2 regions of the Methylobacterium sp. XJLW genome follow, and region 2 is predicted to be linked to the other one. Evidence: riboswitches for the same ligand, from Rfam matches in the RefSeq annotation. Region 2 holds a riboswitch; the other holds the start of a gene.

Region 1 (14,490 bases), 2.6 Mb from region 2:
TACCAATGGCGCCCGACCCGGAGCGGTCCTCGACATCGAGGCCCCGTGCGGTGGAACGCCGGGGCGGAACGGCGGCACGCCCGCATCCGGATCGGACCGGGCGTGCCTTGGCCTCACTCGGCGGCGTCGACGTAGAGCTTGCCGCCCTCGGCCAGGAACTCCTCCGACTTGGCCCGCATGCCGGCTTCGGCCTCGGCCTTGGACATCGCGGGCGACGCGCCCACGACTTCGCCGGCTTCCTCCATCGCCAGCACCTCGGCGCGCAGATCCTGGGTGATCTTCATCGAGCAGAATTTCGGCCCGCACATCGAGCAGAAATGCGCGACCTTGTGGGCGTCCTTCGGCAGGGTTTCGTCGTGGTAGCGGCGGGCCGTATCCGGATCGAGGCCCAGGTTGAACTGGTCCTCCCAGCGGAAGTCGAACCGGGCGCGGCTGAGCGCGTCGTCGCGCAGCTGCGCGGCCGGGTGGCCCTTGGCGAGGTCGGCGGCGTGGGCAGCGATCTTGTAGGTGATCACGCCGGTCTTCACGTCGTCCCGGTCGGGCAGGCCGAGATGCTCCTTCGGGGTGACGTAGCAAAGCATCGCGGTGCCGAACCAGCCGATCATCGCGGCGCCGATGCCCGAGGTGATATGGTCGTAGCCGGGGGCGATGTCGGTGGTCAGCGGGCCGAGGGTGTAGAACGGCGCCTCGCCGCACTCCTTCAGCTGCTTCTCCATGTTGACCTTGATCTTGTGCATCGGCACGTGGCCGGGGCCCTCGATCATCACCTGGCAGCCCTTGTCCCAGGCGACCTTGGTCAGCTCGCCCAGCGTCTCCAGCTCGCCGAACTGGGCGGCGTCGTTGGCGTCGGCGATCGAGCCCGGGCGCAGGCCGTCGCCCAGCGAGAACGACACGTCGTAGGCCCGCATGATGTCGCAGATCTCGTCGAACCGCTCGTAGAGGAACGATTCCCGGTGCCCGGCCAGGCACCAGCGCGCCATGATCGAGCCGCCGCGCGAGACGATGCCGGTGACGCGCCGGGCGGTCAGCGGCACGTGGGCGAGACGCACGCCCGCATGGATGGTGAAGTAGTCGATGCCCTGCTCGGCCTGCTCGATCAGCGTGTCCTTGAAGACCTCCCAGTCGAGCTTGAGCGGGTCGCCGCCGACCTTCTCCAGCGCCTGATAGATCGGCACCGTGCCGATCGGGACCGGGCTGTTGCGGATGATCCACGAGCGGATGTTGTGGATGTTGCGGCCGGTGGACAGGTCCATGACCGTGTCGGCGCCCCAGCGGATCGACCAGACGAGCTTCTCGACCTCGTCGGCGGCCGAGGAGGTCACGGCCGAGTTGCCGATATTGGCGTTGATCTTGACCAGGAAGTTCCGGCCGATCGCCATCGGCTCCAGCTCGGTGTGGTTGATGTTGGCCGGGATGATCGCCCGGCCGCGGGCGATCTCGTCGCGCACGAATTCGGGGGTGATGAAGGGCGGGACCGAGGCCCCGAAGCTCTGGCCGTCGGCGAGTGCGGCCTCGGCGCCCGCAAGCATCTTCTCGCGGCAGACGTTCTCGCGATGGGCGACGTAGATCATCTCCTCGGTGATGATCCCCGCGCGGGCGAACTCGTACTGGGTCACCCTCTGGCCCGGGGCCGCCTTGCGGATGGTCCGCTCGGCGGGACAGGGGGCCACGAGCTTGTCGCCCGCGAAGCCGTTATCCTCGGGCTTCACCGCCCGCGGGGCGACGGCTGCGTAGCCGCGGGCCGCGATCCAGCGCTCGCGCACGCCGGGGAGGCCGGCATTGAGGTCGATCCGCGCGTCGGTCTCGGTGTAGGGGCCCGACGGGTCGTAGACCCGCACCGGTTCCTCCTTCGGATCGGAGAGGACGATTTCGCGGTAGGGGACGCGGATGTCCGGCCGTCCAGCCGGGCTCGCATAGGCCTTGCGCGATCCGGTCACCGGACCCGTGGTCACGGTCTCCGGGCTGCCTTTCACGTCCTTGGGGAGAACGGGTGCGTTCATCGTGGGCCTCTACTCGTGCTGGAGCAGTCCGGTCCACGCGATGGCCGAGATGAGATGGGGCCGCGCGACATGCGACCGCAGGTTCCCGTCCCTCCGCCGGTATGAGCCGGATCAGGTTCAAGGGTCAGGGCAGCGTGCCCAATCTCAGCCCCCTGCGGGGCTCCCCTCGGAACGGTTCCAGACTCAGGCGCGCGGACGGCTTTGTCAATGCTGACCGGGCGCCCTAGAAAACACATCCCGAAAACCGTTCGATCGAACGCATCCGCTTCTCAACCCCACGGCCTCCCCCGCATCGCATGCGACTCCTCGCCGGCCTCCTGCTCGCCGTGCTCCTGCTCTGCGGGTTGGCCTGCGCCGCGCTCGCCCTCGGACAGCGCCGCTTCCTCTATCCGGGCGCCTTCAGCCCGCCGACACCCTGGCCGGTGCCGCCCGGGGTCGCGACGATCACGGTCGCGACCTCGGATGGCGAAACCCTGCACGGACTGTGGCGGCCGCCGCGGCCGGGCTGCGGCGTCATCGTCAGTTTCCACGGCAATGGATCCCGCCCGGAACCGCACGCGGAGCGCTTCGCCGCGGAGCCGTGGCGGGCGCGCGGCTGGGGTCTGCTGACCGTGGCCTATCGCGGCTATCCCGGCTCGACCGGCAGCCCCAGCGAAGACGGCCTGATCCGCGACGGCCTGGCGGCCGTGAACGCCGCGCGGGCACAGGCGCCCGATGCGCCGATCCTGCTGCACGGCCATTCGCTGGGGGCGGCCGTCGCGGTCGCAGTCGCCGAACGGGTGCCGACGATCGGGCTTTACCTGGAGGCCCCGTTCGACTCGATGATCCACACCGTGCGGCTGCATGTCCCGCTAGTCCCCATCTGGCTCCTGCGCGACACATACCGCTCGGACACGCGCATCCGTGGCGGAACTGCGCCGGTTCTGATCGTGCAGGGACGCGACGACACGGTGGTGCCGCTCAAGTTGGCGCAAGGCCTCGCCGCAGCAGCCGGCCCGCGGGCGCGGATCGCCGTGATCCCGGGCGACCACGTGTCCATCCTGGGGGGGCGGGACCGAGAGGCCGAGGCGATGTTCAGAGAGCGTGTCGGTCCGACCTGCCCGCAGCCGGTCGATCAGCAAGGATAGGAGAGGGGGGCGCGTGGTCGGACGGCGCTCGCAGCGCTGGAGCGCCGAGGATCCGGACGCACCGGGTGCGCAGGGCTGGCCCGAGCCGGTCTGCCCGCTCTGTGAGCGCCCGATTCCACATCGCGCTCGCTCCAGCCTCCATCACCTCACCCCGAAGCTCAAGGGCGGAACCCATCGCGGTACCGTCCGCCTGCACCAGATCTGCCACTCGGCGATCCATGCACGCTACAGTGAGGCCGAGATCGCCAAGCGCCTGGCCGATCTCGAAGCCCTGCGGACCGATCCGGAGATAGCCCGCTTCCTCGCCTGGGTGCGCGGCCGGCCGGACGATTTTCACGCCGCGACGCGCATGACCCGCGCGCGGCGGTCGGCGCGGCGCAAGGTCTGACCGCCAGCGTTTACCGACCGTTCGTCACATCCGCAGGTTGCGGCGATCACGTTCATCGCCGTCAACCCAAACGGGTCCAGGATCCCTTCGATCGCGAGGGTGGGACGATGGCCGGGGTCGGGGATACGGGTGATCGGCTCGCCTGGGTCGATATCGCCAAGGGGATCTGCATCCTCCTGGTGGTCATGATGCATTCCGTCACGGGCACCGGCGACGCTATGGGCGGGGAAGGTTTCCTCCATCCGGTCGTGGCCTTCGCGAAGCCGTTCCGGATTCCGGACTTCTTCCTTTTGTCCGGCCTGTTCATGGGGCGGGTGATCGACCGCGACTGGCGCCTGTTCTCCGACCGCCGGGTGGTCCATTTCGCCTATTTCTACCTGCTCTGGCTCGTGATCCAGTCGGCCGCCAGATACGGCAAGATCGCCGGCGATGACGGCCCCACGGCCTTCGCGGCGCATCTCGCCCATGCCCTGATCGAACCCTACTCGACACTGTGGTTCATCTATCTGCTCGCGGTGTTCTCGGTCGTCACCAAGGCTCTGCGCCGCGTGCCCGACGCCGTGCTGCTCGCCGGTGCCGCCGTGCTGCAGATTGCCGACATCCGCAGCGAGTCGACCCTCATCGAGGAGTTCTGTGCCCGATACGTCTTCTTCGTCGCCGGCTATCTGTTCGCCGGCCGCATCTTCGCCCTCGCGGACGCGGCCCGGCACCGGGTCCGGCTCGCCCTGTGCGGCCTCGCCGCATGGGCGTTCGTGGAAGGTTGGCTCGCGCTGACTCCGTCGGGCCTTCCGAATCACCCGACCCTCGCCAGCCTGCCGCTGGTGAGCCTCGCCCTCGGCGCCGCCGGTGCGCTCGCGATCGTGGTGGCGGCGTCGCTCCTCGGCCGCGTCGGGGGGCCGATCGCCGAGGCGGTCCGAACCTGCGGGCAGCGCTCGATCGTGATCTATCTCGCCTTTTCGCTACCCATGGCGGCGACCCGGGAGATCCTCGTGCGCACCGGAGCCATCGCCGATATCGGACTTGCAAGCCTCATCGTCATGACCGTGGCGGTGCTGCTGCCGCTGGTCCTGGAGCGGCTGGTTCGCGGCACGGCGCTCGATCTGCTGTTAGTGCGGCCGCGCTGGTGCCGGCTCGTGGGGTCGGAGTCCCGGACCCGCCCGGTCCTGCAGGCGACCTGAGACGGGCGGCTTCAGCCCTCGAAGGCGATGCCGATCCGGCGGCTGCGCCGCCATGCAACGGCCGCCGCGCGCGGCTTGGCGCCGGCGCTCACGCGGAGCGGGAAGCGGTCCGGCACCACATGATCGCCGTCGACCTCGATCTGGGCGCCGACCTCGGTCGCGTCCCAGACCAGGCAACTGACTTCGCCGCCGTCGAGCAGGACCGCGCCGAAGGTGAAGGCGTTCTTCCGGAAGACGCCGCGGCGATTCTCCCTCATCGACTCCCCCATCCGCACCCGCGGGTCCGCGGAGACGATCTCCGCGGTCCGGGACGATGCCGGATGGGGGTTAACAGGGCAAATACGATCCCTTGCCTGCGCTCTCAGATCGAGATCAATAGTCGTCCGGATCACCCCTGTAGCGGCGCGGCCCAGGCTCATAGTCGTCGTCGTACGGGCGGCGTGCGCGCGGCCGGTCGTAGTCGCGGCCATAGCGATAGGCTTCGCGCCGGTCGTCGTAATCGTCGCTCCGGTACCCGCCACCGCCGTACCCGCCACCGCCGTACCCGCCACCGCCGTAGCCGCCACCGCCAGAGCCGCCCGCAGTGATGCGCGGTGCGTACCAGCAGCTCTTCGCCTGGCCCGGTGCGGGATCGCCGAAGGTCTGGCTGTTGCAGGGCACGGCGCCGCCCTGAGGAAACGGCCGACCGTTGGTCCGGCCGGGTACGCCGTAATAGACGTTGGTCGCGTAGGGCATCCGGCAGACGCCGCCTTCCTGGGCGCAGCCGACCAGATTCACCGTGTCGAGCTGATAGGCCCGGGCCGGTGCGGGCATCACCGTGCCGGCTCCCAGCGTGATGGCTCCGAAGGCCAGAGCGATCCGAATCTGCACGTCCCCGATTCCCCATTGCGTCGCGGTCCGCGTGCCGAATAATCCGGTCGGCGGCTTCCGGCCAGCGGCCGCGCTCGCTATGGCGTCGCGCACGGATCTGTGCGGGCTGTTTTGGCACCGCCATGACGATGATCGGGCGGAGCCACCCGTGGTCGAACGGGATAGGGCGCCCCAGGAGGCCTTGATGAGGGATGCGTCCGCGCAGGAGCTTCTGTTGCTCAGCGCGCTGCAGGAATGCCGGATCCAGCTCGACGCGGCGCGCAAGGACGAGGCCGCCCGCGCCGCCGTCCGGGAGGAGCTGGAGGCTGCCCTTCGCCGCGAGGCGGCGCTCTCGGCGGTGGTCGCCGAGGAGCGCGAGCGGACGGAGGCCGTCCGTCTCGTGCTTCAGGCGCTGCTGATGAGCATCGGCTGGTTCGGCCTGCGCCGACGCCTGTTCCGGTCGCGCATCGCCCGGCTGGGCCGTGAGACGCCGGACTCAGGTCCGCAATCGGCCCGCCATTCCGTGCTGCTCGCGGAGGCCCGACGGGTGCTCGGCGCGCCGGCCGTCCAGCCCCCTGCCCAACGCTAGGGCGTATCGGCGCGCGGGATGAGGAACGGGCGCCGAACGCTTCGATAACGGCCCCTTAAACCGCCGCATTTAGCGTGCGGAAACCGTCCTGCGGCGCGCCCGACAGACGCGCTGCGGCGGAACATTCGTAGACGGGATGCATGGCCAAGGGTCGGGGCAGGATTGAGCCGAACTTCGACGTGCCCGAGGGGCGTGTCCGGGATCGCGGCGAACTCGATCTGCGCCTGTCCCGGGAGGACCGTCCCGGGGGGGCAGGAGACGGCGTGGCGAAGCGATCGGGCGGCGGAGGAGCGCGGCAGCCGAACAAGGCGCCGCCGCGGACCACCGGGCGGACGAAGGCCTCGGGTCGCGGCCGACGCCGGCGGTCCTGGCTCGGCCGCATCGTTTACGGCACCGTCGTCCTCGGTCTCTGGGCGGTGATCGGGCTTGTCGGGCTCATCGCCTACCACGCGTCGCAATTGCCGCCGATCGACCAGCTCGCGGTGCCGAAGCGGCCGCCCAACATCGCCATCCTGGCGAGCGACGGCTCGCTGCTCGCCAATCGCGGCGAGACCGGCGGCCGGGTGGTCTCGATCAAGGAGCTGCCGCCCTACCTGCCGCGCGCCTTCGTGGCGATCGAGGATCGGCGCTTCTACCAGCATTTCGGCGTGGATCCGGTCGGCATCCTGCGCGCCATCGGTCAGAACCTGACCCGGCGCGGCGTCGCGCAGGGCGGCTCGACCCTGACGCAGCAGCTCGCCAAGAATCTGTTCCTGACGCAGGAGCGGACCGCCTCGCGCAAGATCCAGGAGGCGATCCTCGCGCTTTGGCTGGAGCACAAGTACACCAAGGACGAGATCCTCGAGCTCTACCTGAACCGTGTCTATTTCGGCGCCGGCGCCTACGGCGTCGAGGCGGCCGCGCAGCGCTATTTCGGCAAGCCCGCCAAGGAGGTGAGCCTTGCGCAGGCCGCGATGCTCGGCGGCCTCGTTCAGGCGCCGTCGCGGCTCGCTCCGAACCGCAACCTCCCGGCCGCCCAGGCCCGCGCCGCCCAGGTGCTCGCCGCGATGCAGGAACTCGGCTTCGCCGCGCCGCAGGACGTGAAGGTGGCGCTCGCCCAGCCGGCGAAGCCCACCAATGCCCGCGGCGGCGGTTCGGCCAATTACGTCGCAGACCTCGTGATGGACGTGCTCGACGACTACGTCGGCAAGTTCGACACCGACATCACGGTCCAGACGACCGTCGATCCCGTCCTCCAGGCCGCCGCCGAGAAGGTGCTCACCGACGAGCTCAACGCCAAGGGCGCGCGCTTCAATGTCGGCCAGGGCGCGCTGGTCTCGATGCGGCCCGACGGCGCGATCCGGGCGCTGATCGGTGGGCGCGACTACGCCCAGAGCCAGTTCAACCGTGCCACGACCGCGAAGCGCCAGCCCGGCTCCTCGTTCAAGCCCTTCGTGTACCTCGCTGCCGTGGAGCACGGCGCCACGCCCGACACGGTCCGCGAGGACGCGCCGGTCCGGATCGGCAACTGGGCCCCGGAGAACTACTCGCACCGGTACGAGGGGCCTGTCACCCTGCGGACGGCGCTCGCCCATTCGCTCAATACCGTCGCGGTGCGGCTCGGCCAGGAGGTCGGCCCGAAGACCGTGGTGCAGACCGCCCAGCGGCTCGGCATCACCTCGCCGCTCCAGGCCAACGGCTCCATCGCCCTGGGCACGTCCGAAGTGACGCTGCTGGAGATGGTCGGCGCCTACGGGGCCTTCGCCAACGGCGGCACCGGCGTGATCCCCTACGTGGTGACCGCCGTGAAGAGCCAGGGCGGCAAGGTCCTGTACAAGCGCTCCGACAACGGTCTCGGCCGGGTCATCGATGCCAATGCCGACGGCATGATGAATGCGATGATGCACGAGGTCTTCGTCAGCGGCACCGGCAAGAAGGCGGACATCCCGGGCTGGGACCTGGCGGGCAAGAGCGGCACCACGCAGGACTACCGCGATGCTTGGTTTATCGGCTTCTCGGGCAGCCTCGTCACCGGGGTCTGGCTCGGCAACGACGACGGCGAGCTGACCAAGAAGGTCACCGGCGGCAATCTGCCGGCGGAGATCTGGAAGTCGTATATGACCCAGGCGCTGAAGGGGCAGACTCCGGTCCCGCTCCCCGGCCTCAACCGCTGGCGCAGGCAGCCGGAGACGACCGCCTCGGTGGCGAGTGCCGCGCCGCCTGCACCGGGCGGGCTCCTCGGGCAGATTCTGGGCGAACCGGAGGCACCCGCGCCGCGCCAGTCCGCCCCGGCACGGCGCGCTCAGAAGGATGACCGCAACTTCATCGAAAAGCTGTTCGGGATCGGCGACTGACGCCGCCGATCGGTGACGGCCCGGCGCTCGCCACCCCATCGCGGGCTTGATCGACGGTGCTCGAAATCCGGCTGACCGCTGACTTGAAGCGGCAGCACTTACAGACCTGGTGCCGATTGATCAATATTGGCGCAAATCGGACGCTTCTTAATTCATAAAATAACTCCTTTTTCAATATTCGGGACTCAGAATTCGGGTCGATAGCAAGTCCGCTCTCCGGTTGCCGGGGCCGGCGGCAACCCGATCGAGCCCATGGTCCCGCGCGCGACTGCCACAGCGATCCGAGTCCACCTCGCCGATCGCGCCTCGCGTCTGATCGCGCTGGGGGGCACGTGCCTGCTGCTCTGCCTGACGCTGCTCGGGGTCTATCTCTGCCTCGATCTGCGCGATGTCGCTTGGCACAATGCGCGCCGCAACGCCGCGAACCTCCTGGCCGTGATCGAGGAGGGGGTCGGCCACAGCCTGCGGGTTTACGATCTCTCCCTGCAGAGTTCCGCACGCTTGGCGCACCGCGCGGATATCATAATTCTGGACCCGGAACTCAGACGCTTGGCCGTGTTCGACACCGCCGTCGCGGGCTCCGGTCTCGGCCCGATCACCGTCACGGATGCGGCGGGTGATGTCCAACTGACGAGCGATCCCAACCTGCAGAACCGGCCCAACCTGAGCACGCTGCCGGAATTCCAGATCCACAAGTCCAATCCCGATGCGGGTCTGATCCTCACTGGACCGACTCAGTCCCGTCTGACCGGGGAGCCCATTATCCGCATGACCCGGCGGATCCAGACGGCAGACGGCTCCTTCGCGGGGATCGTGTACGGATCGATCAGACTCGCGCATTTCCGGGCGCTCTTCGACCGGCTGCGCTTCGATGACGGTATCGCCCTGAACGTGTTCCATCGGGACGGGACGCTCCTGATCCGCGCGCCGGCCCGGCCGCAACTGCTCGGGCAGAGCATCCGTGCAAGTCCGGCCCATGCGTTCTATCAGGCGCATGCCCGCGGCGAGTTTCAGGGACGGTCGGCGTTGGACGGCGTAGACCGGGTCTACAGCTTCGCGAATCTCGACGACCTACCGCTGATCGTGACGGTGGCTACGGATGTCGACAGCATCCGCGAGGTCTGGATCTATAAGGCGGCGATCGTTGGTATCCTCATCCTCAGTCTCTGCGTCCTCACCTTCGGGCTGACGATTCTGCTTCACCGGGAGGTGGGTCGCCGGGCGGCTGCGGAGGCCTCCACGCGCGAAGCGAATGCTGCGCTCGCGGTGCTCGCCCGGACCGACGGCTTAACCGGGCTGCCGAACCGGCGCAGCTACGACGAACACTTCGCCGTGGAGTGGACCCGTGCCGCGCGACTGCGGACTCCGTTGGCCCTGATGATCGTCGATGCCGACCACTTCAAGCAGTTCAACGACCGCTTCGGCCACCAGCGCGGCGACGAGGTGCTCAAGGCGGTGGCGCTGTGTCTGCAGCAGACGCTCGATACCGGCGGCCTGAGCTTCCGAATCGGCGGCGAGGAATTCGTCGCGCTGCTGCCGGGACTCGATGCGACGGCGGCGGGGGCGGCGGCGGAGCGCATCCGCCGCGCGGTGGTGAGCCTCGGGATCCCCCATGCTCCGGACGTCGGCGGCAGCGCCACGGTCAGCATCGGCGTGGCCTCCGCCGATCCGGCCAGCGGGGATCCGCCCGATGGCCTCTTCACGGCGGCGGACGCGGCCCTCTATGCCGCCAAGAAGGCCGGCCGCAATCGGGTGCGGGCCGCACCGCCGCCTGCCCCCCCGACACTGGCGATGCGGGCCTGAGCCGGCCCGCGGCTCAGAGCATGGGCAGGATCCGGGGACGTGGCCCCCGAGGGAAATGCGCGTCGATCAGGGCGATCTCGGCCGCACCCAGATGCAGGTCCGCCGCGCCGGCATTCTCGATGGCCCGGTCCGGGCGACCGGTCTTCGGAATCGTGAAGGTGCCGGGCAGCCGGGTCAGGAAGGCGAGGGCCACGGCGTAGGGCGTTGTCCCATGGCTCCGCGCGATGCCCGCGAGGACGCGGCCGCCAGCACTGGCCGGATCGGGAAAGTCGCCGCTGCCGAAGGGCGAGTAGCCGACCATCGCGACGCCGTGCTTCTCGCACCAGGGCAGCACGGCATGCTCGATGGCCCGCTCGTTCAGATGGTAGAGGACCTGATTGCAGGCGATCCGGTCCGGCCCCGCGATGGCGAGGGTGCGATCGAGATCCTCGACGTCGAAATTGCTGACACCCCAGGACAGAATCTTGCCCGCCCGGCGCAGATCCTCGAAGCCCGCGATCGTCTCCTCGAGGGGGTGCTGGCCCGGCCAGTGCAGCAGATAGCTGTCCAGCCGATCCGTCCGCAGGCGTCGGAGCGAAGCCTCGCAGGCCCGCGCCACGCCGCGGCGCGTCGCATTGCCAGGGACCACCTTCGAAACGAGGAAGACCTCCTCGCGGCAATCCGCGATGGCGGCGGCGACGATTGCCTCCGCGTCGCCGTACATCTCCGCAGTGTCGATATGGGTCATGCCGGCGTCGATTCCGGCCCGCAACGCGCGGATCGCATCCGTCCGGTCCGAACTGTCGATGTGCCACGTGCCCTGGCCGATGACCGGGACCGAGACGCGCATCGCGCCGAAGCTCCTGGCATACATGGCAGCGCTCCCTTTTCGCTGTCACAGGGGTTGCTGACGGCGATCCGGTCGGGATCGGGCCGCCGACGTGTCATGGGTCCGCCGTTCAACTCCCCGGCACGCCTTACTCGCGCCATCTTGGGGCGTTGAGCAATGGCTGGCGGCCTTCCGCGACGCTAAACTTTAGGCCCAGGCTCGAGGTCAGGCTGCGCGGGTATGCCGAGCCTGCGCCTCCCGCAGGGCGCCGCCGCGCCCGGCCACGCGACACCCGGTCCGTCAGTGGCCATGCTGGAGATGTGTCGATGCTGCCGGCCCATCGGATATTCTGGGGTCTGATCCTGCTGGCGGCGGCCGGCGCGGGGTTGCTCTACAACATCATCTTCGCGGCTGGCGCCTCTCCCCTCGCCGGATTCACCTACGGCCTCTGCATGGGTGCCACGGTGCTGGCTTTCGACCGCGGGCTGATCCTGGCCGGCCTGCAGACGCGGATCCGCCGCCTGCCGGCGTGGCTCTACGTGCTGGCCGCGGAACTCGCCTACGTCCTGATGATCATGGCGGGCAACGCCCTCGGCGGCTTGGTCGTCTGGGCCTTCGCCCTGACACCGGACGATCTGCCGACCGCGACCCGGATGACCGCGCGGGTCCTCGCCTACGCCTTGGCCGTGTCCGGCCTCCTCGTCTTCGTGATCCGGATGCGCGATCTGATCGGCGGCGAGGTGTTCGTGAACTTCATGATCGGCCGCTACCACAAGCCGGTGGCGGAGGAGCGGATCTTCCTGTTCCTCGACGTCGTCGGCTCCACCGCCTTCGCGGAGGCGCACGGGGACCTGCGCGCCCAGGAGTATCTCGGGGCCGTGTTCGCGACGCTGGCCGAGCCGGTGCGGCGCAACGGCGGATCCGTGGACGACTATGTCGGCGATCTCGCCATGGTGACCTGGCCGATGGCCCGCGGCCTCAAGGACGCGCGCTGCATCACCTGCCTGTTCGACGTGCTCGACCGGATCGAGGCTGATGCCGCGGCCTGGACCACCCGATTCGGGACGGTGCCGCGGCTGCGGGCGGCGCTGCATGGTGGCTCGGTGGTCACGGCCGAAGTCGGAGTCGACCGCCACAAGATCGCGTATTTCGGCGACGCCGTGAACGTCACGTCGCGGATCGAGGCCCTGTGCCGCCCGCTCGGGGTCGGCATCCTGATCTCGCAGGATCTCCTCGGCCGTCTTCCGCGCCTGCCAGCCGGCGTCCGGGCGCGCTCTCTCGGCGCCCATGCCCTCCGCGGCCGCGGCGCGCCGTTGTCCGTGGCGACTCTGGAGCGTGGTCCTGCCGAGAGTGCCGCCGTGGCGGATCTGGCGCCGCGCCGCGCTGCGGTCGCCCGCTGATGGCCCGTGTCAGCGCCGCCCGCGCCAACACCCTGATCGCCGTCAAGATGGCGCTCCGTTTTGGCCTGCCGCTGATCGGGGTCGTGGTCTTCGGCCGCGCCATCGTGCTGTCGGTGGGCGGCGATATCGAGCGCTGGCAGTTCGGCCTGGGTGTGCTTCTGATTTTGGCGGGCTTCATCTCAAAGGTTGTGCCCCGGTCATGAGCACTGCCACGAGCGACCCGACGCGTGCCACCCCGACCGGCCCGGCGATCTATCTCGACGCCGATGCATGCCCGGTGAAGGACGAGACCTACCGGGTGGCCGCACGCTACGGCCTCACCGTCCACGTCGTCGCCAACAGCGTGCTGAACCTCCCGCGCGAGCCCTGGATCGAGCGCGTGGTGGTCGGTTCGGAACTCGACGCCGCCGATGACTGGATCGCCGCGCGGGCCGGACCCGGGAGCATCGTGCTCACCGCCGACGTTCCGCTGGCTGCGCGCTGCGTGAAAGCCGGCGCCACGGTTCTGGCCTTCACCGGTAAGCCGTTCAGCGAGTCCGGGATCGGCCTCGCGCTCGCCACACGCGACCTGATGCAATCGTTGCGCGAAGCCGGAACCATCACGGGCGGGCCGAAGCCGTTCTCGCGCGCAGACCGATCGGCCTTTCTGTCCGCCCTTGACCGGGCGGTGAACCGGATCCTGCGTGACCGGCCGAAACCGGGCTGAGACCCGGCCGCCCTCCGATCAAATGGACGATTCAGGCGTCGTCCGCCGGTACGAGGCTTCTGAGCGCCTCGTTGATGCGGTCCTGCCAGCCCGGCCCGTCCTTCTGGAAATGCGCGAGCACGGCGCTGTCGAGACGCAAGCTCACCACCTCCCGCGAGCCGGGGATCGTCGTCGGCCGTGCGGCCGGTTGCGGCGGCGGGGCAGCCGGCTTCGGGGTCGTGGCGGCCCGGAAAGCCGCCTCGGCGGTCGCGCGCGGATCGGTGAAGCGGCGGCGGTTGCGGTCCTCGGCCATCGACCCCTAATCCTTCGCGGTCGTCTTCTTCGGTGCCGCCTTCTTCACGGCCTTCTTCGCGGAGCCTTTGGCGGCCGCCTTGGCTTCCTTCTCGGCCGCCTTGGCCTGCGCGTCTGCGGCCTCCTTGGCGAGGCGCAGCGAGCGCAGCCGAAGCGTCCGCTCGTCCACAGCCTTGATGGCCGCGTGATGCTCCGCCATCGCCTGGGCGCCTTCGCGCGCCATGCGCTCCGCACGTTCCGCACGCTCGGCGCGATTCTCGGCACGCGTCTTCGCTTCCGCTTCCGCGTCGCGGACGGCATTCACCTCGTCGAGGTCAAACTCAGTCTCGTCGCTCATCCTGTCCCTTTCACCCCGGCTCGACGGATCCGACCCGACGCATCCTGCGCGAGACGGTGTCTGAGCGGGTCCGGCCTGTTCGACGGGCGGAGGGCAAGGCCGGATCATTCGCCCTCCCGCACCGCCGTCAGGCGCGCAAGGAGAGCAGCTTCGCGAAGGCTTTAGCATGCCCGCGACGCCGATGGCGAATCCGGATCGACGGTCGGGACTGACCGCGCACACCCTTCGTGCGGGTCCACCTGTCCATGCGGCCCGGGTCCGCGATCTGACGAGAGATGTCGACCCCGATCGTCGTTCGATCAGCGCACGCCGAACCGAAGCGGGATGGAGACCGTCAGGTTCGACAGCGTAACACCGGGCGGCGCCGCCGGCATGCTGCCGCGCACCGCCGCGAGGGCGGCGCTGTCGATCTGGCCGATCCCGCTTGAGCGGGCCAGGCCCGCGCCCGTCACCTGGCCCGAGCGCATCACGGTGAAGCGCACCACCGCGGTCCCGCCCCCGGTTCCGACGGCCGCGTTCACGTTCATCCGGCTGTGGATCGCTGCGCTGATCGCGCCCTGCCATTGCCGCATGGCGCTCGGATCGTTGCCTGCGGCGGCCCGGCCGACCGCATTCTGACGCGAGGCCGAGGCCGAACTCCGCTCGGCGCCCGCCCGGGCCTTGGCCTCACGCGCCTTCGCC
Region 2 (14,490 bases):
GCTTGCGCGAGGATCCAATCCGGCGCCGTGTCCGCGCGGACTCGCGGCTGATATCGCCCCGCCCGTCGTTCCGAGCGGAGCAAAGGGCCCCGGGTCCGTGCCGGTCGCGAGGCCCGTGCGCCGACCAGGTTGCGCCCCTCACGCGGGGGCGCGATGGGCCAAGCTCCAGGCCTTCAGGACGGCCTGCGCGGCCTCGGCCGGCTCGCGCGCTCGCATCAGCCCACCCATGATGGCGACCGCCGCCGCCCCGGCGGCCCGGCATCCGCCGATTCGGTCCGCGTCGAGACCGCCGAGCGCCACGATCGGAAGCTCGCGATCGCAGGCCGCCGCGAGCCCCGCGAGGCCGAGCGCCGGGCCGTAGCCCGGCTTGCTGGCGGTCGCATAGATCGGGCTGAGGGTGGCGTAATCGGCACCGGCCGACGCCGCCTGGGCAACCTCGTGCGCCGCATGGGCCGACACGCCGATCAGCGCCCGCTCTCCCAGCGCCGCCCGCGCCGCCGCGATGGCCTCCGGTCCCGAGCCGCCGCCGAGATGGACGCCGTCGGCCCCGAGGGCGCGCGCCAACGCGACGTCACCGCCGACCGTCAGGACGCCCTTCGCGGCGCGCACGCGCTCTGCCACGGCCTCGCCGAGGTGCCGACGGGCGTCCGTTTCAAGATCGCGATCCCGGAACCAGATCCAGCGCCCGCCGCCATCGAGGATCGCCTGCACCGTCTCGGCGAGCGGCCGTGGATGTCCGTGCCGGTCCGTCACCGCGAGCAGCGGCGACGGCAGCGCCCTCACGAGCCGACGAGGCCGAGCTGCGGGCTCGATGGCTCGGCCCGGCCGCGGCGGGGAATGCGCCCGGCGCAATACGCGTCGCGTCCGGCCTCCACCGCCCGGCCCATGGCGCGGGCCATGCGCACGGGATCGTCGGCCTTGGCCACCGCGGTGTTGATCAGGCAGGCGGCGGCGCCGAGTTCCATGGCGATCACCGCATCCGAGGCGGTGCCGATCCCGGCATCGACCACGACCGGCACCTTCGCCCTGCGGCAGATCAGTTCGAGATTGGCCGGGTTGGCGATGCCCATCCCGGACCCGATCAGCGAGCCCATGGGCATCACGGCGGCGCAGCCGATATCCTCCAGGCGCTGGCATACGATCGGGTCGTCGTTGCAGTAGGGCAGCACCACGAAGCCGTCATCGACGAGATGGCGGCAGGCCTCGATCAGCTCCATCACGTCCGGGTAGAGCGTCTCCCGGTCACCGATCACCTCGACCTTGATCCAGTTGGTGTCGAGCGCCTCACGGGCGAGTTCGGCGGTCATGATCGCGTCGCGGGCCGTCTCGCAGCCGGCGGTATTCGGCAGGAAGCGCTTGCCCTTCAAGATCTTGACCGTGTCCGAGCCGTGGCCCTGCAGCGAGACCCTGCGGATCGAGGCGGTGACCACCTCGGCGCCGCTCGCCTGGACGGCGTCGCGCATGATCGCCTGCGTCGGATAGCCGGCGGTGCCGATGAACAGTCGCGACGACAGGCTCACGCCGGCGATGGTCAGGCTGTCATCCCCACCTTCGGGACGCAGCGGCGTATGGGTCTGATCCATGCTCAACCTCCCTGCATGGCGCGAACGATCTCGACGCGGTCGCCCTCCGCGATCCGGGTTTCCTCCCAGTCGCGGCGGCGCAGCACCCGGCCGTTCAGCGCGATGGCGACGCCCTGCGGGCTCTCGATGCCGCTCTCCGCGGCCTCGAGGCGGAACAGCGCGTCCACCGTCTCGGCCGCGCAGTCGCGCGGCTCACCGTTGACGACGAGCTTCATGCCGAGGCCCTCAGCGCGTCCGGCTGGCCGAAGCGCAGGCGGGTGAAGGGACGGGCGACCTCGGGCAGCGCGCCGTGCAACACCAGCGCGGCGATCGCCTCGGCGGTGACCGGGGCGAGCAGGTAGCCGTTGCGGTGATGCCCCGTGGCGGCGACGAGGCCCGGTGCGATGGTGTCGAGGATCGGCGCGTCGTCGTCCGAGGTCGGGCGGTAGCCGCTCCAGACGGCCTCGATTTCCATCTCCTCGATACCGGGCAGCACCCGGCGGGCGCCCTCCAGCAGCGCGTAGAGCCCGCCCGCGGTGACGCCGGGCCGGAAGCCGCAATCCTCCACGGTCGCGCCGACGATGAGCTGGCCGTCGCTTTTCGGCGCCATGTGGACCTGCTCGGTCCAGACCATCCGCGCGAGGGTGCCGGTGCGGGCGGTGGTGCGCAGCGCCAGGGACTGGCCCTTCAGCGGGCGGACCGGAAGGGCGAGCGCGTCGGGGAGCAGACCGCCCTCCCCGCTCCATGCGCCGGAGGCCAGGATGACGGTCTCCGCGGCGACGACGCGGTCGGCGGCGCGGATCCCGGTCACGCGGCCGCCCGACCAGTCGAGGGTGGTGACGGCGGTCCGCTCCACCAGGATCACGCCGGCCCGGCGACAAGCCTCGTTGAGGGCCTCCATGACCAGACGGGGATCGACCTGATGGTCCAGCGGGCAGTGGATCCCGGCGGTGACGGAGGGGCGCAGGCCGGGCTCCAGGCGCCGCACCTCGCTGCCCGGCAGCCAGGTGGCGTCGAGTCCCGAGCGGCGCTGCAGGTCGTAGCGGAAGCGCAGGCGTTCGACCTCGTCGCGGCCGACCGCCAGCACCAGGGTGCCGTCGGCCCGATAGTCGATGGTTCGGCCGGACTCGGCCTCAAGGGCGTCGCGGAAGCCGGGCCAGAGCCGGAGCGAGTCCAGGGCGAGCGGCAGAAGCGGGTCCGAGCCGGGCTCGTGCTCGGCGGCCGGAGCCAGCATGCCGGTGGCCGCGAGGCTCGCGCCCGCGCCGATCGTCTCCCGCTCCAGCACGGTCACCGTACGGCCGGCCCGCGCGAGCCGCCACGCGATCGACAGACCGATCAGCCCGCCGCCGATGACGGCGACGTCGGTCCGCGCCGGCAGGACGGCGGGCGCGACGACGCCCTCGGGATTGCGGCGGCGGCCGATCGGTGAGGCAGGTCGGTCGAAGGGCACAGGCATCTCCGCGGATTGCCGTCGCGGGGAGCGGGCCGTGCGCTTCTGCCAGAAGCTGTGGCCTGCCTTTCGGGCGGCCGCGGTCCAATCCCTACGCCGGTATGAGCCGGATCAGGTTCGAAGGATTTCCGCGCCGCAGGTCCTGAGGGACGTGCCAGCGGTTTCTCAGCCCCTTGCCGGGGATCTCCCTGGAACAGACGCAGATGTGGCGTCACGGCTTGTGTCGGTCAACCCCGCGCCGCCGCCCCTGCATCATTCCCGTGACAATCCGCGGGTCGCGGTGACAGTCCAGACACCAAGCGGACCGGAATCGGCGCGCGGACAGCGGTCGCGATAGGCGGCGCGCACCATCCCTTCACGCGTCTGGGATCTGATCGCCGGGATCCCGGACCTCCTCCGGGCGCCGGCACTCCACGTCACGGGCGAATTTGCGTGCGCACAATCCTGTTGATCTGCATGCTCGGCTTTCTCGGTGTCACGGCCGTCCTGAAGGTGCGCGACGGCATGCGGGCGGCGCCGGTCGCGCTCGCCGTCGCACCGCCGCCGGAGCCGGATCTCGCAGGCCGTGCCGCCGCCGGTGTGGCCCTCCAGGCTGGCCGCAACGGCCACTTCTTCGTCAACGCTCTGCTGGACGGCCGTTCACTGCCGATGATGGTGGATACCGGGGCGAGCGCCTGCGCGTTCTCCGAGGAGGATGCCGCGCGGATCGGGATCCAGGTCGCTGCGTCCGACTTCACGCGCGTCTGGAACACCGCGAACGGGACGGTTCGCGTGGCGCCGATCCGGATCGCGATCGTGCAGATCGGATCGATCACGGTGCGAGACGTCGATGCGGTCGTGATCCCGCGCGGGCTCCTGTCCACCAGCCTGCTGGGCATGTCATTCCTCAGACGCCTGCGCGATTTCGGCGTGTCCGGCAGCACGATGACTCTGAGGGGCTGAAACGCCCGAACGCCCATGCCGATCTCTAGGGTCGCGGTGCGCCAACGGCGGCTGGCGCGGCCCGTCTCCCCGGGATCGGCTGCGGGACCAGGTCGATCACGCGGCCGATCCTGCGCGGAAAATATTCGGTGCGCAGGCGACGGACGGCCCGATGATGGATGGTCCCCGACCGGTTGAATAATTCAATCTTTCCCGGTTAATTTATAGATATTAGGTTATTGTGTTTGAATATTTCTGAGTTTGACCCCGATAAAGCTGCAAATACGCCGATCAATCAGAATTGTCATGGAGCAATCGGTCGTTTTGTGAATGCGCTGATGTGGTGCTAGTAGCCGTGATGACTGCGCGTTCGAGGCGTGAGTGCATGACGGGGCGGCTTCAGGATGAAGAATCGCGAATCCACGATCTGCTTATCGATGATTGTGAAAAACGAAGCCCACGTGATCCGTCGGTGCATCGACTCTGTTCGTCCGATTATCGATCATTGGATCATCGTTGACACTGGATCGACGGATGGAACACAGGATATTGTCCGTGCCGCGCTCGCGGACATACCGGGGGCCCTGGTCGAGCGCCCCTGGGTCGATTTTGCCTTCAATCGGAACGAGGCCCTGAAACTCGCGCGGCGTCACGCGCAGTACGCTCTGATCATCGATGCGGATGATGAGCTGGTCATCCCGGCCGACTTCACGATGCCGAAGTTGCATGCGCCCGGCTATCGGTTCGAGATCATCGACGAGCAGACGCGATACTGGCGCACCCATTTGGTCAGATGCCGGGAAAACTGGCGCTACCGGGGCGTCCTGCACGAATTTCTCAGCTGCCCCGGCGTCTCCGAGACACCGGTCCTTCCCCTCGCGATGCGCCGGGGTGATGACGGCGCCCGTCACCGCGACACCACGGCGGACGCGCGGGATATCGCCGTTCTCAAGAAGGCGTTGGCGGTCGAGACCGATCCCCACATGATCGCCCGATACACGATGTACCTCGGGACAACGTATAATGCTGCTGGAGAATACAGGAAAGCTCTCGAATGCTTTCTGAAACGAGCAGAGCTGGGCGGATGGGACGAGGAGATCTATTACAATCTGCTGATGGCCGCTGTGAACGCGGAGCGCCTCGATGAGCCGGAGGACAGGGTGTTGCAGCTCTACGAGCGCGCGACCTCCGTCCGCCCCGCGCGGGCGGAAGCGCGCCACGGGGCCAGTCGGTTCTGCCGGTTGAGGAAGCGGTTCGCGGACGGATATCGATACGCGGAGGCGGGCCTGGCACTCGAACTTCCGAGCGAGGGGATTTCCCTGAATCCGTGGGTCTACGAATACGGCATACTCGAAGAGTTCGCCATCAACGCGTACCATATCGGCCAGTACAGCGCGTGCGGACATGCCTGCCTGAAGATCCTCGAACGGAGGCATGTCCCGAAGGAGGTGGCCATACATGCCGGCGCCTTGGCCCGGGAGGTGATGGCGAGGATGATCGACCCGGTCTGGGGTTGCCGACACAACCCTTACACTCTGCCGTTCGTGCCGACGTGGTGAGTCCGAGCGGCGCACGGATCGGCTGCGGGGCAGGGTTCACGGCGGACGGGTGGGACGGCTTCCTGACGCCGAGAGCCGATCGAGGACGCGATCGGAGAGGGGCTCAGCTGGATTTGCGCGGGCGCAGGAACTTTGGCCGGAAGACCGCCATGGGCTCGTCGAACCCGTTGAGCCGGTGCTCGCCCAGCGGGATCGGATCCCCCCAGAGGAAGTCCACGAAGGGCTTGGACATCAGCAGCGGCTCGCCGAGGGTGCGATTCAGCTGCGCGATGCGGCTCGCGAGGTTCACGTCGCGGCCGATCACCGTGAAGTCGAGGCGGGAGCCGGACCCGACATTGCCGTAGGCGGCCTCGCCGTGGTGGAGCGCGATGCCCGCGGCCACCGGTACCGGGAACTGGTGCAGGGCGTTCGCTTCGTCGAGGGCCGCCAGGGCGTGCTGGGCCGCCGTGAGCGCACCCTTGGCCGCGCCGCCGAGGTCGTCACCGGACTCCCGGAAGATCGCCAGCAGACCGTCGCCAAGATACTTCAGGACCTCGCCGCCCTCCCGCTCGATCGGCGGCACGAGGCAGTCGAAGAACACGTTGAGCAGGCCGACGGCCTCCTCGGGCGTCATGTCGGCGGAGGTCCGGGTGTAGTCGCGCATATCGGCGAACAGGATCGCCGAGCGGATCCGCGTCACCTGTCCGCGGCGGATGTCGCCGGCCAGGATCGCCCGGTGCGGCTCGTCGCCGACATAGAGCCGCAGGACGTGGTCGAGCTGCTTGTTGAGGACGCGCATCTCCATCACGGCCGCCAGCGCCGGCATGACGAAGCGCAGGATCGCGATGTCGTCGTCCCGGAACCCATCAGGGGCCCGCGTGGCGAAGGTGATGCCGTTCTGGGTGCCGTTCGTGAAGAACAACGGCGCCACCACGTAGTGGGTGTAGCCGCCGGCCTTCAGGTCCGGAACGATCGCGTAGGCGTCGTCCGGCGTCTTGGACAGGTCGAGGATCAGCCAATCGCCGGTGGCGTGGACCGTATGGAACGGGCTGTTGAGATAGGCATCCGTCGAGCGGGCGCCGTGCGGGAACAGCCGCACGGTGGTGCCGCCGTCCCGGGTCCAGATCCGGCCAACGCCGGCATATTCCGAATGCAGGGTGTCGATGGCCGTCGATGCCCGGTCCACCGGTACGCCGACGGCGATCAGACGCTCTGCGAGCCCGGTGAGCATCTCCTCGGCGTTGGGCATCCGCGCCCCCTCGCCGAGCAGCCAGTCGCGGATGCCGACGGAGGGCTGGAGCGCGCCGAAGGGCACGTCGTCGGCCTCCGATCCGTCCGCGAAGGCCGTCGGGGATCCGGGCGGTGGCGGGCGGCGTTCGAGCATGGCGCCAGAGTGGATGCCGCGCAGCGCCGAAGCAACGCGGTCGACGGGAAAGCGCCGCGTAATCCGCGGCGTGGGCTCAGTTGTCCAGGAAGCTCCTGAGCTTCCGGCTGCGCGACGGGTGCTTCAGCTTGCGCAGTGCCTTGGCCTCGATCTGACGGATGCGCTCGCGGGTCACCGAGAATTGCTGGCCGACCTCCTCGAGGGTGTGATCGGTGTTCATCCCGATGCCGAAGCGCATGCGCAGCACACGCTCCTCGCGGGGCGTGAGCGAGGCGAGCACCCGGGTCGTGGTCTCGCGCAGATTCGACTGGATCGCCGCGTCGATCGGCAGGACGACGTTCTTGTCCTCGATGAAGTCGCCGAGGTGGCTGTCCTCCTCGTCGCCGATGGGCGTCTCGAGGGAGATCGGCTCCTTGGCGATCTTCAGGACCTTGCGGACCTTCTCCAGCGGCATGGCCAGCTTTTCGGCCAGCTCTTCCGGGGTCGGCTCGCGGCCGATCTCGTGCAGCATCTGGCGCGAGGTCCGGACGATCTTGTTGATCGTCTCGATCATGTGCACCGGGATGCGGATCGTGCGGGCCTGATCGGCGATCGACCGGGTGATCGCCTGCCGGATCCACCACGTGGCATAGGTCGAGAACTTGTAGCCGCGCCGGTACTCGAACTTGTCCACGGCCTTCATCAGGCCGATGTTGCCCTCCTGGATCAGGTCCAGGAACTGCAGGCCGCGGTTCGTGTACTTCTTGGCGATGGAGATCACGAGGCGCAGGTTCGCCTCGATCATCTCCTTCTTGGCCTGCCGGGCTTCGCGCTCGCCCTTCTGGACCATGTTGACGATCCGGCGGTACTCGCCGATCTCCAAGCCCGTCTCGGAGGCGAGATCGAGGATCTGCGCGCGCAGCTCCGCCACCTGCTTCGAGCCGCGCTCGACTAGGTTCTTCCAGCCCTTGCCGCCCAGCGTGCCGACGCGCTCCATCCAGTTCGGATCGAGTTCGTAACCCTGATAGTGGCGCAGGAACTCGTCGCGGGCCACGCCGTGGCTCTCGGCGAAGCGCATCAGCCGGCCCTCGTGGCCGATCAGCTGCTTGTTGATCGAGTAGAGCTGACCGACCAGCGCCTCGATGCGGTTGTTGTTCAGCGACAGGGACTTCACGTCGGCGACGACGATGTCCTTCAGCTCGGCCTGTTTCTGATTCTGGGCCGGGGTGTTCTGCTCCCCCGCCGCCTTGCGCTCGGTGCCCTCGATCTGGAACTTGCGCAGCTTGCGGTAGTTCGCGGCGATCGCGTCGAAGGTCTCGAGGACCCGCGGCTTGATCTCGGCTTCCATGGCGGCCAGCGAGACGTTGTTCTCGAGGTCGTCCTCGTCGTCGCCGCCCTCCGGGGGCGCCGGCGGCTCGCCGTCCTCGGATCCTTCCTCGCCTTCGCCGAGCTGCGGCGCGTTCTTGCCGTCCGGCCCCGCGTAGGTCGCCTCGAGATCGATGATGTCGCGCAGGAGGACCTTGCCCTCCACGAGCTCGTCCCGCCAGATGATGATCGCCTGGAAGGTCAGCGGGCTCTCGCAGAGCCCCGCGATCATCGCCTCGCGCCCGGCCTCGATGCGCTTGGCGATGGCGATCTCGCCCTCGCGGGACAGGAGCTCCACCGAGCCCATCTCGCGCAGGTACATCCGCACCGGATCGTCGGTCCGGTCGGTCGGCTCCTTGGTGGTCGTGGCGACGGTGACGGCGCGCGCCGGCGCGACCTCGGCGACCTCGCCGCCTTCGGCCTCCTCTTCCTCGCCTTCGGCGGCCTTCTCGCCGGCCGCCTCGTCGGTCTCCTCGGCCTCGACGACGTTGATGCCCATCTCGGAGAGCTGCGACAGCACGTCCTCGAGCTGGTCCGGATCGGACTGGCCCTCAGGCAGAACCTCGTTGACCTCCTCGTAGGTCACGTAGCCGCGCTTCTTGGCGAGCTTCACCATCCGCTTGACCGAAGCATCCGTCAGGTCGAGGAGCGGCCCGTCGGTCTGCTGCTCGGGGGCAGCGTCCGTCTCGTCCCGTTCCGTTGCCTTCGTCGCCATGATCAGCCTATTGTTTCGCACGCGGCGCGTTGCGGAGGCCCCGATGGGGCCGCTCCACGCCGTCGGCGCCGCTGTATGAGATCGGCGCCGGATTGCTCCAGTCGCCTTGAGTCGTCGGTTTCCGTATGCAAGCCTGAGGCTTGACCGATTGTTAACTATGGCGAGACTCCGCCCGCCGCCACCGCCATGACACAGGGATCACGCGGCCGTCGAGTCGCTCGACACCGGTGCATCGGCCTCCGCCTCGGCGGCGATGACGGTTTCCAGCCTCGCCTTCACTTCGCAGAGCCATGCCCATCCGGCATCGGTCGGATCGTCTTCAAACGCCTGCCGTGCTTCGCGAAGTTCGCTATGTAGCGCTCCTGCCTGCCGGTGCAAGATCATCGCCTGTCTCAGGGCGTCTGCGCGGTGTGCGGGATCAGCGTGCGGGGCCAGGGTCGTGCGGTCCCGAGAGCGGGCCAGGGCGAGGATTCTCTCGGCAGCCGCAGCAAGTCCGGCGCGATTGATGCGATTCTGCAACACTTCCGGCACCGGATGCTCGTCCTCGGCGGCGCAGGCCAGGAGGACCGATAGAATCCCCCGCGCATCCGGATCCTCGAAATCGAGATCGGCGGTCTCTTCGCCGAACTCCGCGATCATCTCGGGATGGGCGAGCAGGGTGCCCACGATGACCGCCTCGCGCACCGAAGCGGCGCCCGTGAAGCCTGCCGAGGCCGTCATGGAGGGGCTCGGACTCCCGGTGATGCGCGGCGAAACGGGCTCGCCGGGCCGGGTGAAGCGCGGGCGTCCGCGCGGAGCCCCGCCGGCGGCGGCTCGCGCGCTGCGGGGTGACAGGCTCCGCAGGCGCTCCTCGATATCGTCGCGGTAATAGCGCCGCACGGTCTCGTCGCGGATCGTCGCGACGGTGGTGCGCAGGGTCTGCGTCAGGCCGGCGCGCCGCTCGGGCGTGTCGACCGGCCCCGCTTCGAGGGCGCGCCGCCACAGCAGCTCGGAGAGCGGCAACGCCGCCGTCAGCACCTGATCGATGGCCGCCGGGCCGCCCGACCGCAGCAGGTCGTCGGGATCCTGGCCGCCGGGCAGCAGCGCGATTCGGAGCGAGCGGCCGGGCGCGAGGAGCGGGAGCGCGATGTCGAGAGCCCGGAAGGCCGCCCGCTGGCCGGCCTTGTCGCCGTCGAAGCAGAGAATCGGCTCGTCGGCGTGGCGCCAGAGCAGGCCGAGCTGATCCTCCGTCAGCGCGGTGCCGAGGGGCGCCACGGTCTCGGGATGGCCGGCGAGCGTCATGGCGATGACGTCGACGTAGCCCTCGACCGCGATGATCGACCCGCGCTCGTGCGCGGCCTTCCGCGCGCCGTGGAGGTTGTAGAGCGTGCGGCCCTTGTGGAAGAGCGGCGTCTCGGGGGAATTCAGATATTTGGCGCGCACCTCCTTGGCGAGGGCCCGCCCGCCGAAGGCCACGACCCGGCCGCGTGTGTCGGTGATCGGGAACATCACCCGGTCGCGGAAATAATCGTACGGGACCGAGACGCCCTCCCCGGCCGCGATGAGGCCGAGTTCGACCATCAGCGCCTTGTCGACCCCCTGCCCGGCGAGGTGGTCGCGCAGGGCGTAACGATCGTTCGGCGCGTAGCCGAGGCGGAAGGCTCGCTGCGTCTCGTCCTTGAGCCCGCGGCGTTCGAGATACGCGCGGGCCTCGCTGCCCTGGCCCGCGAGAAGCCGGTCCTCGAACCAGCGCGCGGCCATCTCCATGACCTCGATCGCCCCGGCGCGCTTGCGTTCGCTGGCGCGGTTGTCCTCGGTGGGGGCCGGCAGGCTGACGCCGGCCTCGCCCGCCAGCCGCTCGACCGCCTCGGGGAAGCTGAGACCCTCCGTCTCCATGAGGAAGGTGAAGATGTCGCCGTGCTTGGAGGACGAGAAGCAGTGATAGAACTGCTTCTGGTCGTTCACGTAGAAGGACGGCGTCTTCTCGGCGTTGAACGGCGACAGGCCGCGCCACTCGCGGCCGGCCTTCTTCAACTGCACGCGGCGGCCGACCACCGACGAGGCCGGCAGCCGGGAGCGGATCTCTTCCAGGATGTGGGGCGGATAGCGCACGGGGCCTGGGATGGGTTGCGTGAACCCGCACCTATAGCGCGTGAGGCGTAACGGAGTCCCTCACGCGCTCGAAATCCGGTGGAGGATTGCGGGGAGAGGCTCAGCCCTTCGCGGCCAGCGCCGCCTTCACCAGACCGCTCGCCTTGCCGAAATCCATCCGGCCCGCGAAGGTCCCCTTCAGGGCGCCGATCACCTTGCCCATGTCCTTGGGCCCGGCCGCGCCGGTCTCGACGATCGCCGCCTCGACGGCCGCCTTCATCTCGGCCTCGTCCATCTGCTTCGGCAGGAAGCTCTCGATGATGGCGATCTCGGCGCGCTCGTTGGCGGCGAGTTCCGGGCGGCCGCCCTGCTCGTAGACCGACGCCGATTCGGTGCGCTGCTTGATCATCTTCTGGAGCAGCGACAGGATCTCCTCGTCGGAGGCCGGCTCCTTGCCGAGACCCCGCGCCTCGATATCCTTGTCCTTGAGGGCGGCCTGGATCATGCGGACGGTGGCGAGCCTTTCCTTGTCGCCGGCCTTCATGGCCTCCTTCATCTCGGTGGTGAAGCGCGCGCGCAGCATCTCGGTGAACCTTCCAACGGTCGAAGCGGGGGACTGGCCTGCGGTTTGCGGGTGTTGAGCCCTGCGGGCGCCGGGACCACATTGACCCCATCGCGGGCCGCTCGCTAAGAGCGCCGCACACGATCATGCTGCAAGCCGAGAGCGCCGCAACCCGGTGCCCGCCTTCGGCCGGACATAAGCGAGACTCAGCCCATGCTGCAAGACGCCGCCGCGCATGCCCCCGAGACTCGGGCGCCCGAGCCCTGGGCCGAGCCCGTCGCGACAGCTTTGCTGGTGCTGGCTGACGGCACCATCCTGGAGGGCTTCGGCATCGGTCAGACCGGCGTGGCCGACGGCGAGGTCTGCTTCAACACCGCGATGACCGGCTACCAGGAGATCCTGACGGACCCCTCCTATGCCGGCCAGATCGTCACCTTCACCTTCCCGCATATCGGCAATGTCGGCACCAACGACGAGGATCTGGAGAGCCTGGAGGCGGCACCGGCCTCGGGCGTGCGCGGCACGGTGATCGCCTCGGCGGTGACGAAGCCGTCGAACTGGCGCTCGTCGTCGCATCTCGACGGCTGGCTCAAGGCCCGTGGCATCGTCGGCATCACCGGCGTCGACACCCGGGCGCTCACCGCCCGCATCCGCGACCAGGGCATGCCGAACGCGGTGATCGCCAACGATCCCGAGGGCAAGTTCGACCGCGAGGCCCTGAAGGCCCGGGCGGCGGCCCTCGCCCCCATGGAAGGGCTCGACCTCGTGCCGCCGGTGACCAGCCGCGCACCGTCTGAATGGTCGGAGACCGTGTGGGCGCTCGGCAACGGCTACGGCAAGCGCGCGCCCGGCGAGGGCCTCAAGGTCGTGGCCATCGATTACGGCGTGAAGCGCAACATCCTGCGCCTCCTCGCCCAGGCCGGTTGCGATGTCACCGTGGTTCCGGCCACCACCGCGGCGGAGGAAATCCTGGCGCTGAAGCCGGACGGCGTGTTCCTGTCGAACGGCCCCGGCGATCCGGCGGCGACCGGCGCCTATGCGGTCCCGGTGATTCGCAAGCTCCTGGACGCGAAGGTGCCGACCTTCGGCATCTGTCTCGGCCACCAGCTCATGGGCCTCGCCCTCGGCGGCCGGACCGTGAAGATGGGCCAGGGCCACCACGGCGCGAACCATCCGGTGAAGGACAAGACCACCGGCAAGGTCGAGATCGTCTCGATGAACCACGGCTTCGCGGTCGATCCGAACAGCCTGCCGGAGACGGCCGTGGAAACCCACGTGTCGCTGTTCGACGGCTCGAATTGCGGCCTGACGCTCACCGACCGCCCGGCCTTCTCGGTGCAGCACCACCCGGAAGCCTCCCCGGGCCCGCGCGACAGCCACTACCTGTTCGAGCGTTTCGTGACGCTGATGCGCTCCGGCACGCCGGAGACCGCCAAGGGCGCCTGAGACCGGATCCGAGCCCGCGTTGCTCCCGCGGCCCGATCCCAATCGGGCCGCGGCGGGGCCATAAAATCCGCCAGATCGGGCAGCTTAAGAGAGCCCACGACGGCCCCTGAACGGCGGCGCATCCGCGTCCCGCGCATTCGGCCCGTCGCAGGGGATTGCCGGATGACCATCGACGAGGCGCGCGACGATTTCTCCCGCCTGCATCGCAGTTTCACGTTCCACCTTGGCGTCGCCGTGGGTCTGTCCTGGCTGACCGCCGTCTATGCCGCCTTCTACGCCCCCTGGGTGCGCAACATCCGAGCCCTCATCGATCCGACGGGCGGGCTCGACCGCGTCGAGAGCACGGTGTCCTACCTGTTCGCCTTGCCGGCGGTCCTCGCCCTCGCCTGGGTTTCTCTCTACTTCGGCCGCGAGGCGCTGCGCCGCGCGCAGACGCTCTCGAACGTCGCCGTCGAGTTCGCGGCCGCCGCCGTGGTGGCCTTCGGGGTTTTCTATCTCTCGATCGACCGGGCCGTCGCGGCGCTTCACGCCGGCCTCTGAGTCGGGACGGGGCGGCCTGGCGCCACCCCGTTTGCCTACTCGACCTTCGCGAACAGCGGTTCGAAGCGCTTGGCGGCCAGCTTGTTCTGCGGGACCGCCTTGGCCGCCTCCAGATTGTCGGGCTTGTCGCCGACCTGGACCAGGCCGACCATGCCCATGATGTAGTGCGGCGAGCACTTGATTCCGTAGAGGCCGGGCTTGTCGAAGGTCACGGTCTCCTCCTTGCCGACCACCGTCTTGAACGGCGCTGCCCCCTCGGGTGCCATGCCCTTGATCAGCTCGGCATTGTGCCCCTTGTCGGCCGGCACGAACCGCACCGTGTCGCCGGGCTGGATTTTCACGTAGGCCGGGTCGAAGACCATCATCCCGCCCGGACCGCTGTTCAGGGTCTTGATGGCGACTTCCGAAGCGTTCGCGCCCAGGATCGATCCGATCAGAAGCATTGCGGAAATAGGGGCTGGCCAGAGCATCTTCGGTCTCGACTCGTTGTGGTATCGATCGACGGATCGGCCGATCGATCGAGGCCTACAAATCGCTCCGGAACCCAGCAAGAAATCTTCCCGCGCGGGCGTTCATTTATAAGAGCTCCAATTCGGCCGACCGGCGTCGCATCCATGCGTCGAACGCACCGTGAGGATGCGCGGTTGTCCCGGCCTTCCAATGCGCCCGTGGCCCGTGTAAACGCGGGGCTCAACGACAATCCCGCCACGCGCGTCCGGGAGCAGGGCTGAAGTCAGCCCTGCCCGATCGGGCGCGCTTGGCCCGACAAGGCCGCAGATGCCCAAACGCACCGACATCTCCTCGATCCTGATCATCGGTGCGGGTCCGATCATCATTGGACAGGCCTGCGAGTTCGATTACTCCGGCACCCAGGCCTGCAAGGCGCTGCGCGAAGAGGGCTACCGGATCGTCCTGGTGAACTCGAACCCCGCGACCATCATGACCGATCCGGACATGG

What was found. A riboswitch is a leader RNA that binds a small molecule or an ion and turns the genes downstream of it on or off. The one in region 2 is predicted to bind thiamine pyrophosphate.
Positions count from the first base shown of each region.
Region 1: linked by a shared signal. The riboswitch ahead of thiC (phosphomethylpyrimidine synthase ThiC) and the one ahead of thiO (glycine oxidase ThiO) in region 2 are both predicted to bind thiamine pyrophosphate.

Region 1 is NZ_CP016429.1:3,507,277-3,521,766, forward strand. It holds gene thiC (phosphomethylpyrimidine synthase ThiC) at 114-2,000, opposite strand; TPP riboswitch at 2,072-2,177, opposite strand; gene A3862_RS16265 (alpha/beta hydrolase) at 2,297-3,127, shown strand; gene A3862_RS16270 (restriction endonuclease) at 3,141-3,515, shown strand; gene A3862_RS16275 (acyltransferase family protein) at 3,623-4,693, shown strand; gene A3862_RS16280 (pilus assembly protein PilZ) at 4,705-4,950, opposite strand; gene A3862_RS16285 (hypothetical protein) at 5,066-5,563, opposite strand; gene A3862_RS16290 (hypothetical protein) at 5,748-6,131, shown strand; gene A3862_RS16295 (transglycosylase domain-containing protein) at 6,272-8,464, shown strand; gene A3862_RS16300 (sensor domain-containing diguanylate cyclase) at 8,717-10,267, shown strand; gene A3862_RS16305 (aldo/keto reductase) at 10,281-11,120, opposite strand; gene A3862_RS16310 (adenylate/guanylate cyclase domain-containing protein) at 11,402-12,475, shown strand; gene A3862_RS16315 (hypothetical protein) at 12,475-12,678, shown strand; gene A3862_RS16320 (YaiI/YqxD family protein) at 12,675-13,181, shown strand; gene A3862_RS16325 (BrnA antitoxin family protein) at 13,213-13,473, opposite strand; gene A3862_RS16330 (hypothetical protein) at 13,480-13,809, opposite strand; gene A3862_RS16335 (energy transducer TonB family protein) at 14,109-14,490, opposite strand, start outside.
Region 2 is NZ_CP016429.1:6,155,961-6,170,450, forward strand. It holds gene A3862_RS28580 (thiamine phosphate synthase) at 139-783, opposite strand; gene A3862_RS28585 (thiazole synthase) at 780-1,583, opposite strand; gene thiS (sulfur carrier protein ThiS) at 1,586-1,798, opposite strand; gene thiO (glycine oxidase ThiO) at 1,795-3,018, opposite strand; TPP riboswitch at 3,083-3,211, opposite strand; gene A3862_RS28600 (TIGR02281 family clan AA aspartic protease) at 3,445-3,954, shown strand; gene A3862_RS28605 (glycosyltransferase) at 4,338-5,492, shown strand; gene A3862_RS28610 (adenylate/guanylate cyclase domain-containing protein) at 5,596-6,855, opposite strand; gene rpoD (RNA polymerase sigma factor RpoD) at 6,932-8,914, opposite strand; gene dnaG (DNA primase) at 9,113-11,005, opposite strand; gene A3862_RS28625 (GatB/YqeY domain-containing protein) at 11,106-11,567, opposite strand; gene carA (glutamine-hydrolyzing carbamoyl-phosphate synthase small subunit) at 11,760-12,992, shown strand; gene A3862_RS28635 (hypothetical protein) at 13,155-13,532, shown strand; gene A3862_RS28640 (pseudoazurin) at 13,568-13,975, opposite strand; gene carB (carbamoyl-phosphate synthase large subunit) at 14,310-14,490, shown strand, end outside.